Regions from separate parts of the Paenibacillus sp. SEL3 genome, predicted to be linked through region 1. Evidence: riboswitches for the same ligand, from Rfam matches in the RefSeq annotation. Region 1 holds a riboswitch; the other holds the start of a gene.
What was found. Region 1 has a riboswitch for cyclic di-AMP ahead of ACYCS5_RS09240 (TrkH family potassium uptake protein). Riboswitches for the same ligand answer to the same signal wherever they lie in the genome.
Positions count from the first base shown of each region.

Region 2: another riboswitch for cyclic di-AMP. It lies ahead of ACYCS5_RS28910 (3D domain-containing protein); the one in region 1 lies ahead of ACYCS5_RS09240 (TrkH family potassium uptake protein).

Region 1 covers NZ_CM137725.1:1,973,267-1,981,454, reverse strand. Annotated here, with positions in the region: gene dnaI (primosomal protein DnaI) at 1-760, shown strand, start outside; gene trxA (thioredoxin) at 886-1,203, shown strand; gene uvrC (excinuclease ABC subunit UvrC) at 1,364-3,448, shown strand; gene ACYCS5_RS09245 (CPBP family intramembrane glutamic endopeptidase) at 3,417-5,147, opposite strand; cyclic di-AMP (ydaO/yuaA leader) riboswitch at 5,409-5,562, shown strand; gene ACYCS5_RS09240 (TrkH family potassium uptake protein) at 5,976-7,316, shown strand; gene ACYCS5_RS09235 (potassium channel family protein) at 7,335-8,012, shown strand; gene ACYCS5_RS09230 (LysR family transcriptional regulator) at 8,018-8,188, opposite strand, start outside.
Region 2 covers NZ_CM137725.1:6,420,099-6,428,286, forward strand. Annotated here, with positions in the region: gene ACYCS5_RS28870 (hypothetical protein) at 1-295, opposite strand, end outside; gene ACYCS5_RS28875 (helix-turn-helix transcriptional regulator) at 562-789, shown strand; gene ACYCS5_RS28880 (DUF4247 domain-containing protein) at 929-1,684, opposite strand; gene ACYCS5_RS28885 (DUF4178 domain-containing protein) at 1,698-2,204, opposite strand; gene ACYCS5_RS28890 (DUF350 domain-containing protein) at 2,229-2,636, opposite strand; gene ACYCS5_RS28895 (PspA/IM30 family protein) at 2,768-3,436, opposite strand; gene ACYCS5_RS28900 (NADH:flavin oxidoreductase/NADH oxidase) at 3,525-4,547, opposite strand; gene ACYCS5_RS28905 (polysaccharide deacetylase family protein) at 4,853-5,659, shown strand; gene ACYCS5_RS28910 (3D domain-containing protein) at 5,853-6,521, opposite strand; cyclic di-AMP (ydaO/yuaA leader) riboswitch at 6,528-6,696, opposite strand; gene ACYCS5_RS28915 (amino acid ABC transporter ATP-binding protein) at 6,927-7,649, opposite strand; gene ACYCS5_RS28920 (ABC transporter substrate-binding protein/permease) at 7,636-8,188, opposite strand, start outside.

The DNA.
Region 1 (8,188 bases):
AAATTGCGACAATTGTCCGGGACTGGAACGGTGTCCTAACGATTTTCAGGGCCACTTTTGCAAGCTGGGCGTGGAATATCCGAATGGAACTGCTGAAATTGTAGACATTCGGACCCCATGTGCGAAGCAGATTGCTTCCCAACATGAGCAACGGGTGCGTGAGCGAATTAAAAGCTTCTATGTGGATGAACGCGCACTTCTGGAGGGATATAACGCCCTTGAAATTGCGCGTAAAGATTCACAACGCATGCCTGCCGTCACACAGCTATTCCGTTACATTGAAGAAACGAAAAGTCAGGGTCTATCCAAAAAAGGACTGTATCTGGAAGGTACGTTTGGTACGGGTAAAACTTTTTTGATGGGCTATTTATTGCACGAGTTGGCCCTGTCGGGTCTGAACGGTGTGATCGTGTATATGCCTGATTTTGTGGAGGACTTAAAGTCCATGATCCAGGATGGGCAGAAGCTTAAGGAAACGACCGAAATGCTCAAAAATTGTGATCTGCTTGTATTTGACGATATTGGTGCCGAAAATTTAAGCCCGTGGGTACGGGACCACGTGATGGGCTCTATTTTGAATTACCGAATGAACCGCAAACCTACTTTTTATACTTCCAATTATTCTTTGCAGGGACTGGAGAAGCATCTCAGCTTTACGAGCAAGGATGGAGAGGAAATGTATAAAGGACAACGCTTGATGGACCGGATTCGTCCTTTTGTAGATGTCATTACCGTAAAGGGAAAAAATCAGCGGGGGTAAGCGTTTATCCGTCTGCTATTTCGATATCTTACAATTAAAAGACTATTGTGATATAATTAAAAGGTGTCGAAACAGACATTACAGGTTATAATAATCTTGACTTTTCTATAAAGGAGGAACATACAATGGCAATTGTTAACGTGTCCGATCAATCCTTCAACGCAGAAGTCGAAGGCACAGGAACCGTTTTGGTTGATTTTTGGGCGCCATGGTGCGGTCCTTGCAAAATGATCGCTCCTATTCTGGAGGATCTGTCCACAGAAGTTGGCGACAGCGTCAAAATCGCGAAGGTGAACGTGGATGAAAATCCAGAGTCTGCTTCCCGTTTCGGCGTGATGAGTATTCCGACCCTGATCGTTTTCAAAGACGGACAGCCTGTTGATAAAGTGGTAGGTCTGAACTCCAAAGAAGCGCTGAAAAGCATGCTTACTAAGCACCAATAATCATCGCATGTGACCCATGCTCCCGCGGGGGCTTGGTGGAGCGGCCATGAAAGGTCAATGCCTCCGGTTGTAAATACCGGGGGCGTTTTTGTGTATTATTCCTATATATTATAAGTAGTTAGTTGAGTAGTCATTAAGAATGGAAGGAGGAACCGGGCAAATGAAACCTTATGCGGAGGACTTGCAGAATCAGGAAAAGGCGCTGGAGAACATACGGCACAAATTAGCGTTACTGCCGGATGCATCAGGCTGTTATCTGATGAAGAATAGCGAAGGCACCATTATTTATGTCGGCAAGGCCAAAGTGTTGAAAAACCGGGTCCGTTCCTATTTTACAGGTAGCCATAACGGCAAGACGCAGCGACTGGTTTCCGATATCCGTGATTTTGAATATATCGTTACAGGCAGTAATATGGAGGCGCTCATTTTGGAGTGCAATCTCATTAAAAAGTACCAGCCACGCTATAACGTGCTATTGAAGGATGATAAAACCTTTCCGTATTTGAAAATTACGAACGAGGCACACCCCAAGCTGGAGGTGACCCGTCGCGTTCTGAAAGATAAAGCAAAATATTTTGGACCGTACCCCAATTCCTACGCGGCACATCAGACGAAGAAGTTGCTGGACCGTATGTATCCGTTACGCAAGTGTGGTGTGATGCCCAAGGAAGTGTGTCTGTATTATCACATGCATCAATGTTTGGGGCCTTGTGTGAAAGAGGTCGAGAAGGAAACGTATGACCAGATTGGTCAGGAAATTGGTTCCTTTTTGAGCGGGGGACATGAGGAAATTAAAAAGGATCTTCAGCATAAAATGCAGGAGGCCGCAGAGGAATTGTACTTTGAGCGGGCCAAGGAGTTGCGAGATCAGATTATCAGCATCGACGCGATGATGGAAAAGCAGAAAATCACCACATCGGATGCGAAAGATCGAGATGTATTCGGTTTTTCAGTAGATAAGGGCTGGATGTGTGTACAGATCCTATATGTCCGCAAAGGTAAAATGATCGAGCGCCATATGTCGACTTTTCCTTTCTACGGTGAGGCTTACAGTGATTTTATGTCCTATGTGACGCAATATTATAGTGACAACCCAGCAGTGCCGCAGGAAATATTGCTGCCGGATTCTCCTAAGCTGATGCAGGCGGAACAGGTCAATGTCGATCAACCGGTTGCGGCTGAAACTGCACTCCACAGTGCAGCTACAGCCGATGTTACCGGACAGACAGATGAGAATGCGATACAAACGGAGACAGAGCATTCTGCTGACTCACTGCTGGTGGCTGAAGAACGGGCAACTTATGCAGCGGCAACGAATCAAGATCAAGCTGGTGACCAAGATGCCGAGATAAAGGAAATAGAAACTCAACTATCCGGTGGACTGGAGGACCCGAGTACGGCGGCTCTCGCTCTGGCTGAATGGTTGGATGTAAAGGTACTTGTACCGCAGCGTGGACTGAAAAAGCAAATGACAGGCATGGCGACGGAAAATGCACGTGTAGCTTTGGATGAGAAGTTTAAGCTGATCGAGCGGGATGAGGAACGAACATCCAAAGCTGCAAGCAATCTCGGACGTGCCATTGGGCTGGATAGCTTGCACCGGGTGGAGGCATTTGATAACTCCAACATCCAGGGTTCCGATCCAGTCTCAGCCATGATCGTGTTTATTGATGGCAAACCTGCCAAGAAGGAGTATCGTAAATATAAAATCCGTTCTGTGCAGGGACCCGATGATTATGAAACAATGCGTGAGGTTATCCGACGTAGATATGAACGTGTGCTTAAGGAAAATTTGGAACGTCCCGACTTGATCGTTGTCGATGGTGGACGTGGACAAATTAAGGCGGCGACCGATGTATTGCAAAATGAGCTGGGTTTGTTCATTCCTGTGTGTGGTCTGGTGAAGGATGCCAAACATAGAACTTCCCAACTATTAGTGGGAGAGTCCTCTGAGGCCGTGACACTTGCACGCAATAGCGAAGAATTTTATCTGCTGCAACGGATTCAGGACGAGGTTCACCGTTTTGCCATTACGTTCCACCGCGAGCAACGCGGCAAATCTATGGTAACTTCCCGGCTGGACTCTATTCCAGGCATCGGCGAGAAACGGCGTAAGTTACTGCTTAAGCATTTTGGATCGCTCAAAAAAATAAGAGAGGCCAGTGTCGAAGACTTCCGGCCTCTCTCTATTGGGGATAAGCTTGCGCGTCAGATTATAGCTGCCCTTCGGGAGGAGGAGTCGTAGAATACGGCTCCTCTTTTTGTATAGGTTCAAACATCATTCGATTTGGTTTTTTAGGACTAAACCAATAAATGATGTAACCCACGATGGCTGGAAGTAAGATCCAGAATAGACCAGCGCTCACATTCACAGTGTCTCCCAGACTCATCACACTAAGTCCCATTAGAATGCTGTCAAAAATAACGTGGCTGAACATAGCGGCAATAAAGCCGTAACGCAGGAACACAAAACTGAACAGCAAACCAAGAAAAGTCAGCTCAATAGGTCTGGAAATCACTGGATAGATCGGATAAAGTGTATGTCCCAGTGCCCAAATCAGCGTGGTGATCAGACAAGCAACAAAAGTATTTTTCACTATTTTTTTGACCATCGGAATACCAAACAGACGGTAGACAGTCTCTTCTCCAATACCTGCCATCCAGGCCATAATCGGCAGTAGCCATGGATAAGCCATATTGTAAGGGGATTGCGTGGCATCTGTGGTGGAGAATGTATTAAATGTCCGCTCCAGTATAAAGAACAAGATGGATTGTACCCCGAGTAAAATAAAGGCCCACAAGTAGCCAACATACATACTGCGAAGCACATACAGCCCGTAGCCCGGCTCTTTTGCACGCGGCCATGCATTCAGTCCAACCTGACGCATAAGTCCGTCACCGCCGACCAAGGAGAAGTAGAGCGCTACAGCCATGAAGAAGGTAACACCAATCTGGAAAACCATAAGAAATATAAGCATGCCCTTACCGCCTGCTTCTGCTTGCAATAAAGGCAGCATGTTCATGGTCCCAGCTATACTAGCAATAAAGTATATAACGGATAGAACAATGCCGCGTACAAATGAAGTATGTCGTCGGGTGAGTGACGCATACACAATGGCAAGTACACCCAGCACAAAGCTAAATAGGGCATAACCCGCATAGGTCATCCAATTCGCCCAAAATGTTTGCTTTTCGATATAATCGGTATAGGATGACGGGGCCGAAAAGCTTTGAGTGAAGGAGCGAACATCACCGTCTTCAAAAGTAAAAGCCAGTGTAAGTACCGAGGCGCCAATTTTTTTATCGTCTACGGTATACTTTAATCCGCCTTCTTGTTCAGTGGTCGCGAGCTTCAAGTCCGACGGCTTAAAGCCAAAGCGCTTCACCCATACAGCGGCCGCCTGCTCCTTGGCTTCAAGCGTCATGCCGTCCTCAGCCACACGTACAAGCCTGTTACGTGCTTGTTCATCCGTAGAAATATCAGCCTGCGTGTAATTGGTGCTGGAGGTGATCCGTTTAAAACTAACGACCTTCCCAGTGGATAAATCTACATGAATTTGCAGCTTGCTCTTCGCTGAGGATTCAGGCAGATCGACCCGAAAGGTTTCGTAAGGGTAATTTTTCTTCCATGTACGGTCGTACTGTTGAAGCAGTTTTTCTCTAGATAAATAACCGTACAAATCTGTTTCGGCCTGATAGGTCACCAGAGGCTCCTCTGGCTGTGATTCAGTATATCCCAGCTCGGAGCGGGCGAAGTCCAATGCGTGTATGACCGCTTCTTGTTTGCTGATGACCTTTGCATTCATTACTGATTCTGGACTCGGATTGCTAAGCGAGGGAATAAGCAATTGAAAGATAAAAAAGCAAATCAGGCCAATCCCGCCCAGCAAGCCTAATTTTTTGAAGTTGGCCGTGAGCACGACCGGTTTCCCGATAGGATTCATGAGTTTCCTCCTTAATCTGTAAATAAGAACATCCATTAAAGATATCATACTGCACAGGTTCCCGCCAACAGACCAGCGATATTCATGAAAATAGAGTGAAAGCACTTTAAAGTTCCAATAAAATAAGATAAGCTGCGATTAAACGATGCCCATTCGCAAAATAAAGCCAATTTCACGTTTTTTCGACGAAATCGGTTTTGTGATCTGGATATAGAAGGATTATAATCTTGAGGCAATGCCTATAAAATACATAGGTAATGATATACAGTTGAGCCGAATTTCTATGGGAAAACGGGGGAACCATGTTACTGGGGTGAATTTTACAGCCGATCACTGGTGGATCGGAAGTGTAAATAGGGCATACTGTGCTGCCCGAATCCGTCAGCTAACCTCGTAGGCTATGAGCAGGAACCAAGTCAGGCACTCGGTTTTCCGGTGTCTTTTTTTGTGCGTATAAAAGTGTTTGGATTGGTTAGATAGACCGCTGCGGGTGCAGATTATTCTTCCGATTGCTGTTATCCCCGGATTTTTTGATTGTATACCCCCTTTAATGGTTAAAATCCGGAGATAAAGGCAAACGCTTCGCTTCTTCAGAACAATTCTGCCCCCTTCGCTACTGCCCGCCAATAGCACAGGGGACCGAGTAGTGCTTGACATGCATTCTTCCTGTATTCAGGGAATGCTAATTATAGTTAACTAAGGTTTGGAAAAATCAAAAAATTCAGGGGCAACGACGATCGGAAGATCAAATGGAACGCGTAGCGAGCTTACACCGTATTAAATCACTGTTTTTATAGTTTTAAGGATTAGGAGAGAAGTGATGAATAGATGAATCCCAATGCAAGCTGGCTCCGGCTTTCTCCACCGCAGATATTCGTTGCGGGCTTTGCCATTATCATTCTAATAGGTAGTTTATTGTTAATGCTGCCGATCTCCAATACAACAGGAAAGCCACTTGCGTTTGTAGACGCTTTGTTTACTGCCGCTTCCGCGACCTGTGTTACAGGGCTTGTCGTAAAGGATACGGGGACCTTTTTTACAACCTTTGGTCAAGTTGTTATCGTGGCGCTCATTCAGATCGGCGGCCTAGGCTTTATGACCATGGCTACCTTGATTGCACTGGTGTTCAAGCGTCGGATTTCCCTGCGGGAGCGTCTCATTTTGCAGGAAGCGATGAATCAGACTTCTGTAGAGGGAATTGTCGGGTTAATCCGTAAGGTATTACTGTACTCACTGGTTATTGAAGGCGTATGCGCTACGATATTCTCGGTTCGCTGGTCCTTTGATATGCCCGTAGGCAGGGCGATTTATTTTGGAATCTGGCATGCCATCTCCATGTTTAACAATGCTGGTTTTGATTTATTCGGTGAATTTCGCAGCTTGACAGGTTATGTATATGATCCGATTGTTAATTTTACAGCCATGTTTTTGATTATTTCAGGCGGCATTGGTTTTGTAGTGATGTCAGACCTGGCAGAATATCGCAAGCGCAAGAGACTGTCCTTGCATACCAAGGTGGTACTCAGCATGACGGGCGCTATGATTGTAGTCGGCACGCTCGTGATTTTTGTATTTGAGTTTACGAATCCGAAGACTCTCGGCTCGCTTGATTGGGGTGGTAAGCTATTGGGATCTTTATTCCAGTCCGTTACTCCCCGTACCGCAGGTGCCAATACCTTGGACATTGCAGGCTTGCGGCAGGCTACGCAGTTTTTTATCATCATATTCATGTTTATCGGGGCTTCTCCTGGCTCTACTGGAGGCGGGATTAAGACCACAACATTCGCCCTGCTCATTGGAGCGGTGATTTCGATGCTGCGGGGGCGAGAAGATATTGTACTGTTCAAGTACCGACTTGCGCAGGGACGAATTTACAAGGCTTTGACCATTACACTGCTGGGGTTGCTGTTCGTGATCGGGGTGACGATGATTTTGTCGGCAACCGAAGATCATCATTTTCTGATGATCTTGTTCGAGACGGTATCTGCGTTTGGTACGGTGGGGCTGTCGATGGGGCTTACACCTGATTTGACAGTCATAGGCAAGCTGGTGATTACCCTGACGATGTTTGCAGGTAGACTGGGGCCACTCACGCTAGCTTATGCACTGGGGCCGAAAAAGGGTAAAGAATTATATCGTCATCCGGAAGGTAAAATGATTATAGGATAAGGGAGTTTTCGAGTAGATATGAAGACGCAGCAGTTTGTAGTTATTGGCTTGGGGCGGTTTGGCTCAAGCCTGGCTTTGCAATTGGTGGATATGGGGTGCGAGGTGCTAGGCATTGACCGGAATGAGGATGTTGTGGACAGTATGAGTGAGATGTTGACACATACTGTCGTGGCGGACGCTACCGATGAAGACTCGTTGCGATCACTGGGCATCCGTAATTTCGATTGTGGCATTGTTGCTATTGGTGATGACATTCAGGTAAGCATCCTCACCGCCATTTTGCTGAAGGAGCTGGGTGTGAAAAAAGTCGTAGCCAAAGCCATATCTGTGCTGCACGGGCGTGCGTTAGAAAAGCTCGGTGTGGACCGGATTATTTATCCAGAACGGGATATGGGTATCCGGGTGGCTCACCAGCTAGTCACGCCTAATTTGCTCGATTATTTGGAGTTGTCTAAGGAATATAGTATTGTGGAACTCAATGTACCTGCATGTCTGAATGGCAAAACGCTAGCAGAGCTAAATGCCCGTACCCGCTTTGGTTGTAGCGTCGTGGCGCTTCATACGGCGAATGGTATCCTGATCGCACCGACGGCTATGGATCGATTAAAAGCCGACGATATTATGGTCATCATCGGCTCGAATGATAATATCGGCCGCTTTGAGGATGAGGTTGTTAATGTTAATGAAGAGGGCTAAACCCTTTACACCATACGGTAGCCTGCAAACGACGCACGTGTCTCGCTAATCCAGCGTCGTGCTGTCGGACCGAGATCGGTCGTCTCCGAGTAAATGAGGGAGGTCGTTCGGCGTGTCTCCTTCAAATCGGGCAAGTACAATGCAGTGAGTCCATTATCCCGCAGCAGTTCGCTACG
Region 2 (8,188 bases), 2.1 Mb from region 1:
GTAGGTTAATGTAAGCTGTAAGACCGGAACCAGCAGAAAAAGCCGCAAGATATGTTTTGATCCCTAAACCAAATCTTAAAAAGAGAACCATTAACAAATACTGAAGCGGAAAATCTAATTTAGGCATGCCTATTACTTCTCTCATGAGAAAGGAAAACAAAGTTATGCCAATTGCATAGAGAAGTATTTTTCTTCGATTTTCCCACACGGGGAGCATATAAATCTTCAAGACCAAAGTAACTGCCGCTAAAGCATCGAAAAAACCAAGTAAAATATATAAAAAAGCAGATAACACAGTTACACCATCCTCCTATTTCGCCTGATGTAATTGTATATTTTACTAATAGATGTGGCAATGAAATAATCTAGTAAATTGGATTTTTTTGTATAAATATGAGTTGGAATTTTCTTCCCCTGGCTTTCTTCTTCAAACTCGACACCCATTTATACTAACAAAAAAAGTCACCCCAAGTGAGCGACGTTGCTTTTGCTAATGTATTATGTTGGTTTTTTTTCGATATCAAGGTTATAATCTACTTAATTTGGGGTGGAGGGATTATAGTGGCTTTAAGTGACAATTTTAAAAAATTACGTATAAAATATCATTTGACTCAACAAGAACTTGCTGAGATCGCTGGGGTTACCAATAAAGCAATTTCAGCTTGGGAGAGCGGACTTTCTGAACCACGGATGGGTGCTATAGAAAAGATAGCTCGTCATTTCCATATCAAAAAAAGCAACATTATTGAAGACGATGGTATTGAACACATAAGCTCTGATCAAGTGTAGGTCAAAATAGACGGCAATAAAATCGAAGCAAAGGAGCACCGTTCAATTCACTTTAGGTTATATCAAACTACAAAAAAGGAACTGTGCAACAGCTCCACAGTTCCGCAAACAACTTTAGAAGAAAATAAAATTTTACCCATTATCGTCGACTTCGTCGGCTGATTTTACCTGAACCGCTACGTGTTTTGGGCTTACTATAAGATTTACGCGGCGAATCAAATATGCTGGAACCGCCGCTGTCGCTCCGGTCACGTGAAATCGAGCCTCTGCTCGGTGAACTGCTGGACCCTCTGTCGAACAAACTTCCGCTTGACCCAACGCTAGAATCCGAGTTCTTCCCTCTACGGGTAACCGAACCTTTCCGCTCCACCGTAATCGGCGGAATCGCCTTTTTCTCCTGCACTGTAGGAGCACGATATTGGCCCTGAGAAGGTCGGTATACATCTCTGCTGGAGTAGCCCCGATAGGAGCCTGAACCACGTAAGGAATCAAACAGAGCATCCAGCACAGTTGCGGTTAAGTATCCTTTTAAAAAGCTTGAACTGTAATTTTGTTCTACATACTTTTTACTGTCAATTTCAATGAGTGTATCTTCCTTCTTAGCTGGATCTTGCTGCAAATGGTACCACTCATCGCTATATACCAGAAACATCCGCTCATTGCTCTGCGGTGACATTTGTTCCGGTGTACGCTGTTCTTTCAATTCCTCCGCTACTTCCGGGACTGTCTTGCCAGCTGCCCGGTATACATACGAGGTTGAATTTCCGCTGCCACTAACCGATTCCAGCGGATACGTATCCTTTACACTTGGCGCGCCGCAACCGCTTAACACGGATACGAACAAGCTCAGCGCCACAAAGACCTTTAATGCATACTGCCAGGTGCGTTTGCTCATGTGTAACCCTCTCCTAGCTTGCCCGAATAACCTTGACGTCTCCGGTAATCACTTCTTCTCCTTCATAAAGCATAAAGCGACCGTCCTGCCACTCTACCCGCAACAAATGGTAATTATCAGACTGGTACTGCCAAACATGCTGCTCTCCACCCTGTCGGAAAGGAGCACGGCCCATGACGGTAACTTGCCCAGAATATTGCTCCTCCAAATGATACGTTGTATCATCCAGCTCTAAAATGGTCGGCACTTCCTCAGGGTTGTCAAGTCTGCCGTCGATGGCCTGATATAGTCCGAATTGCAGTGTTTCCCGTTCCTCTATATGAAGATAACTGATTTGATTACCATCCTGAAGTGTCAAAACAACGGCATTCCGGGCACGATTATGTACACGACCTACCACTTCATAGGTGACAAGCGAAACTTCACAGATATCACCTGGATTTAAGTGAAGCATGCTTTTCTCTGCTTTTGGCGGCTCCGGCTTAGCAAATAGATTTGAAATTCGTTTCCAAACACCCATGGTTATATTCCTGCCTTTCTTAGCCTAGAAGCATGCTGTAATGATCAAGGCGCCAACCAGATGCAGCGCTCCTGAAAACAGGCCGAAACCAATTTTACCTTCCTGTGTACCTTTATCCAGATCAAACTGGGCCCAGTACCGCAACAGCAGACGTACAATAACTTCCAAAACAAGCAGGATGACAAAAGCGATCACAGAATACACAAGCGCTTCGAGCAAATTATTAGCTGTAGCGATAGAGCCTGACAAAATATAGCCTTGTGCAACCAGCTTCATAATCATTCGTACCGTTACGGCCATATTTCCAGCTTTCACTTCGGCAAAATCCTTATACTTCGTGAATAAAGAGTCGACATACATTAATGCGAAGATCAAAATAGCTCCCGCACCAGTCCATACAAGCATTGCTTTCATCGTTTCTAAAAAATGCATTTCATACCATCCTCCACATCTTCTTGACCTTCATATAATGTTTTACGCCTGCGGGCAGGGAAAAGCGAAGGAGAAAACGTTTCTCCTTCGCTTCCTGAGCAATCAAACTTGGCGGCACTGCTTAAATGTTCTTATTTATTTTCGTATTGCTTCAACAAAGCGGCAAGCTCATCGTCCACGGCGCTTTTCTTATCCAGCTCTTTGAACTCCTCATCCAACGATTTTTCCTTAGAAGACATTTCGTTGCTCGCTTCGGCACGTGCTTCTGCTTGCAGCATTTTTTCCTCCATACGCTTCAATCCGGCAGTTGCCGTATCAGAGCTAAAACCGTTCATAGCTTTGTTAATTTCAGTTTGCGCTTTAGCTGCGTTATAACGGGCAACCAGTGTCTCGCGCTTGTTTTTCATTTCTGTCAGCTGTCTGCGCATTTCATCCAGCTTGCCACGCAGGTTATCGGCTGCAGCTTTGTTCTGTTCGTAACCAGCTTTGAACTCGTTCATTTTTTGTTCAGCAGATTTCTTTTCTTCCAGCGCGCGACGGGCCAGATCTACATTTTGTGCTTTTGCAGCGGTATGTGCCTGTTCTTCGCGTTTCTTTACCAAAGCAGCCTGTTCTTCGTATTGCTGTTTGAATCTCTTTTCAATAGCAATTTGAGCGGCTACCGCTTTCTCTGCATCTTCCAGGTCCTCTTGCATATCACGAATGTATTGGTCCGTCATTTTAACTGGATCTTCTGCCTTGTCAATAATGGCGTTAATGTTGGACATCGTAAGATCTCTTAATCGTTTGAAAATAGACATGTGAAGTTCCTCCTAGAGTTGAATGCTTAAATTTTAAGCTCTGTACACATGTTTACGCAAGCTTTGCAAAGAGGGTTTCAAAAATTATCTAAAAGCCGCGCAAGTAAGGCTCTGGGATGTCGGCCTGTACTTTTAGCTCCCGCGATGCATGCAACGCCCAATAGGGATCACGCAGCATGGCGCGGCCTATTGCTACCAGATCAGCTTCTTTTTGCTGAACAACCCGACGGGCGTCCTCATAATCATCCAGTAATCCAACAGCAATTACAGGTACATTCAGCTTTTCACGGACGGTATGAGCTAAATCCACCTGATAGCCAGCACGCGCAGACGGCCCTCCGCCAGAACCAATTGGACCCTCGCCACCAGAAGAGATATGGAAAATGTCCACACCTGCATCACGATATCGTTCCCCTACACCTGTTATGTATTCCACATTATATCCATCCTCGACGTATTCTTTGGCAGATATCCGCATAAGCACAGGCATATCAGCAGGAAGAACCTCTTTAACAGCATGTATGACCTCAACACCGAACAGTGACAGATCCTGGCCATATTCATCTTCTCTCGTATTTGTTAAAGGCGAATGAAATTGATGGATCAGATAGCCGTGAGCGCCATGTATCTCAACCGTATCAAAACCGGCTTCCACCGCGCGGCGCGCGCCTTCTTTGTATGCCTGAACCAGTTCCCTGACTTCTGCTGTCTTTAAGGGGTGCGGCTTTTTAAGGCGTTCGCTAAAAGGAATCGAAGAAGGACCCACAGGTTGCTCAGCATCTTCGGCCTTGCGTCCAGCGTGGCCTAGTTGAATGCCAATTTTGGCGCCATACTTGTGAACTTCCTCTACAATCTTACGATATGCAGGAATATGTTCGTCACTCCAAATACCTAAATCACGATCCGTAATACGTCCATCAGGATGAACCGCTGTCATTTCCACAATAATAAGTCCAGTACCTCCTACTGCTCGGCTCACATAATGGACATGATGCCAATCCGTCGGATTTCCATCCTCGGCCTCCACACTGAATTGGCACATCGGGGGCATAACAATTCGATTTTTTAAAGAAAGCCCCTTTAATTGATAAGGAGTAAACAAGTCGGTCACTTTTATCCTTCCTTCCTTCAATTCCATGTCTGTATAATTATGAATTGCAACCCCATTATACACCAGCTGTCACGGGATACCGAATCCGTTGTAAGGCTAAAACTTGCGAAAATGCTCTTGTTTTCGGTCATGTTTAAGAGAATATGTACGTTTAGCTCCATCATCTTCATTGATAATCATTTCATCGCGAACTTCTTTCCAGACGTTTATGAGCCTAACTTGGTAACCAGCATATTTTTAATAGGACAGGTACATAATAGTCGAGAGCACCACTAGGTACCACTGCACGAAAAGGGGGGATACATATGCCGTACAGGGGAGTGTTGCCATGCTTGGCACTGTTACTAGCATTTTCAAGTTTACCCGTTCACGCGGATGCGCCTCCCAAGATCGGAACGCCCCATCCCAAGGAAGCAGCTGTTGCTTCTTCTGTACATCTGAGTACAGATCGAGCTACTCCTACATTAGCAATGTTGCGTAAAAAACATGCGGACATTTTTAAAATGTGCGGCCCACACACCCGCCAAATTGCCTTAACCTTTGATGATGTGCCCGATTCTAGGTATACGCCGCAGGTTTTGGACGTATTACACGCCAACGGCATCAAAGCCACCTTTTTCATCGTCGGTCACCGTGCGGAAAAGCATCCGGGGATTATACGTCGTATTATCCGTGAAGGCCATGCTATAGGAAATCATTCCTATACTCATCCGGATTTTAGGAAGGCTACACCAGAACGCTTTCGCAACCAGATTACAAAAACAGAACGTATTTTACAAGCCAGCGCAGGTTTTCGCCCCAAGTTGATTCGTCCACCCTACGGTGAAATTACAGAGCCTCAAATAAAGTGGGCACGTCGTCATGGCTACATGATTGTCAACTGGAATGTAGACTCTCTCGACTGGAAGGGACTAAGTAAAACACAAATTCAGCGAAATGTGATTCCAGCTACAGGGCCTGGCTCTATTATTTTAATGCACGCTGGTGGAGGTCAAAGTTCCAACTTGCAAGGCACTATCCAAGCTTTGCCGGGTCTAATTCACTCTCTAAAAGCTAAGGGCTACAAATTTGTGACAGTCCCCCGGCTACTCCACACATCGGAACGAAAATAACAGTATGTTTATAATTGAGGTCCAAGCTAAAGCAACGTAAAAAGGCTGTCTTACCAGCAGAAGTATTCTGCTCGTCAAGACAGCCTTTTTACGGATAGGACCTGATAAGAGTCCGACCTAGATATATACGGATATAGGCGTTATGTTTACATAATATATATTATGTTTAATTAAACTGTATATACGTACAATGCTATTTATCAATAACGTACAGCTTCACATTTTGAAATCCAAAGTCGTTCACAAATGATTTGTTGCCTGGAATAAAGATATCAATCCGCTTTCCTGTAATGGCGCTGCCCTGATCGCGAGCGACAGCTACAAAAGAATGATCCGGCAAACCTGGATGGGAGTAGCCTGTAACCAGTACTTTCGTGCCCATCGGAATGACGTTAGGATCTACCGCAATTGTACCTAGTTTAAGCGGATTGCCGTAGTAGTCCACTGCGCCCCATTTACCATTCTCATCGGCTGCGGCAGAATACGCTGAAGCCTTAACGTCAACTATTTTGCTATAGTTGAATGTTTTACCCCAAGCTTCAATCGTTGGCGCCTCATTCGCTGCTGCTTTCTCCGTAAGAAGCTGCGGCTTCGATTCCGAAGCTGCCTTTACACTTTTTTCGCCAGGCACCTTAATTTGCAGACCTGCATATATATTGCTGGAGGCAATGTTTGGGTTAGCCTTTGTTAGCTCGTCTACCGATACTCCATAACGTTGAGCAAGCAAAAAGAAGGTATCGCCCTCTTTGGCAGTGTGAAGCGAGGCAGCATCCGCTATTCCAGCTGTCTGTGCCAACCCTGCAATAGCTGCGGCAAGCACCGCAATTTTCATCGTTTTACCAATATGTTTTAAATGTTTCAAAGATATGTACCTCCTCTTTTATGCCTGCGAAGTTAGCTGTCGGATTCGGACTCAGGAGAAGCCCTATGCTTGTGCAATTCACCCCTAGGCATATTCCTCATCGTCTTATGACGTATCGGAATGGCTGCCGTTGTTACGTCCCCCGCACTTCCCATAGTTTGGGCCAGCATTTCAGCGCTTGTCTAACCGCATGCTGTCCCGGTAAGTTTTGGCTTACTGCATAATATCACAATTTTGTAACCTTATCCGCATGAAAATGTTGGGAACCCTGAACATCATACTACACTCGTTACAATTTTGTCATTAAGAAATCGATATTTGTTACGAAAGTATGGGGAAATGGTGACAAAATAAGAAAAGCCCTCCGTCAACGGAGAGCTTTTTTATGATTAGACCAGCACTTTCTTACAATACTTTGGCAAGAAAATCACGAGTGCGATCATGGCTTGGAGTGCCAAATACCTGGTCTGGTGCACCCTGCTCCACAATTTGACCGTTATCCATAAAGATAATTCGATCGCCTACCTCGCGGGCAAAGCCCATTTCATGCGTTACAATTACCATTGTCATACCGCCTTCGGCGAGCTTCTTCATTACATCCAGAACCTCTCCAACCATTTCAGGGTCCAATGCAGAAGTCGGCTCATCGAACAGCATTACGTGCGGCTGCATGGCCAAAGCACGCGCAATCGCAATACGTTGCTTCTGACCACCGGATAGCTGGTTCGGATAGGTATTCTTCTTATCCTCGAGCCCCACGGTACGCAGGAGTTCTAATGCAATTTTTTCCGCTTCCTTACCTGACTGTTTTCTAACCTGCGTCGGTGCAAGCGTCAGGTTCTGCAACACTGTTTTGTGTGGGAACAGATTAAAATGCTGGAACACCATCCCCATTTTTTCCCGGGTTACATTAATATTATGACCACGAGCTGTAATCGGCTCGCCCTCAAATAAAATCTCCCCATCCGTCGGCTGTTCTAACAGATTCATACAACGCAAAAACGTACTCTTCCCCGAACCGCTGGGACCGATGATAACGACAACTTCTCCTTTGGCGATATCTATATCAATGCCTTTTAAAATCTCATTCTTGCCGAACGATTTACGCAATTGTTTAACGGTGATCACTGGCTCTCAACTTCCTTTCCCATAAACCAAGCAGCTTAGACAAGCTGAATGTCATTACAAAATAAATAGCGGCTGTGATTATGAACGGACTTAATCCTTCGTAGGTAATATTCTTAATGACCTGGGCTTGATACATAATATCCACCATACCAATAGTCGAAATAATGGAGGATTCTTTAATAATTGTAATAAACTCATTACCTATAGCAGGCAAAATAGATTTAAACGCTTGTGGCAAAATGACGTGACGCATAGCTTTGCCTCGTCCCATACCCAATGAGCGTGCGGCCTCCATCTGTCCACGGTCTACTGCCTGGATACCTGCACGGAAAATTTCAGCCAGATATGCCGAGCTATTCAGAGACAATGTGATTATACCGGACTGGAGTGGAGTAAAATTGACACCCAGCGTCAAAGCAATCCCGTAGTGAATGATCATGAGCTGCACCAGCATAGGTGTGCCACGCAGGATCTCCACATATGTGGTACCTAACCACTCAATGATGCGTATACCACTCATCCGCAACAAGGATACGATC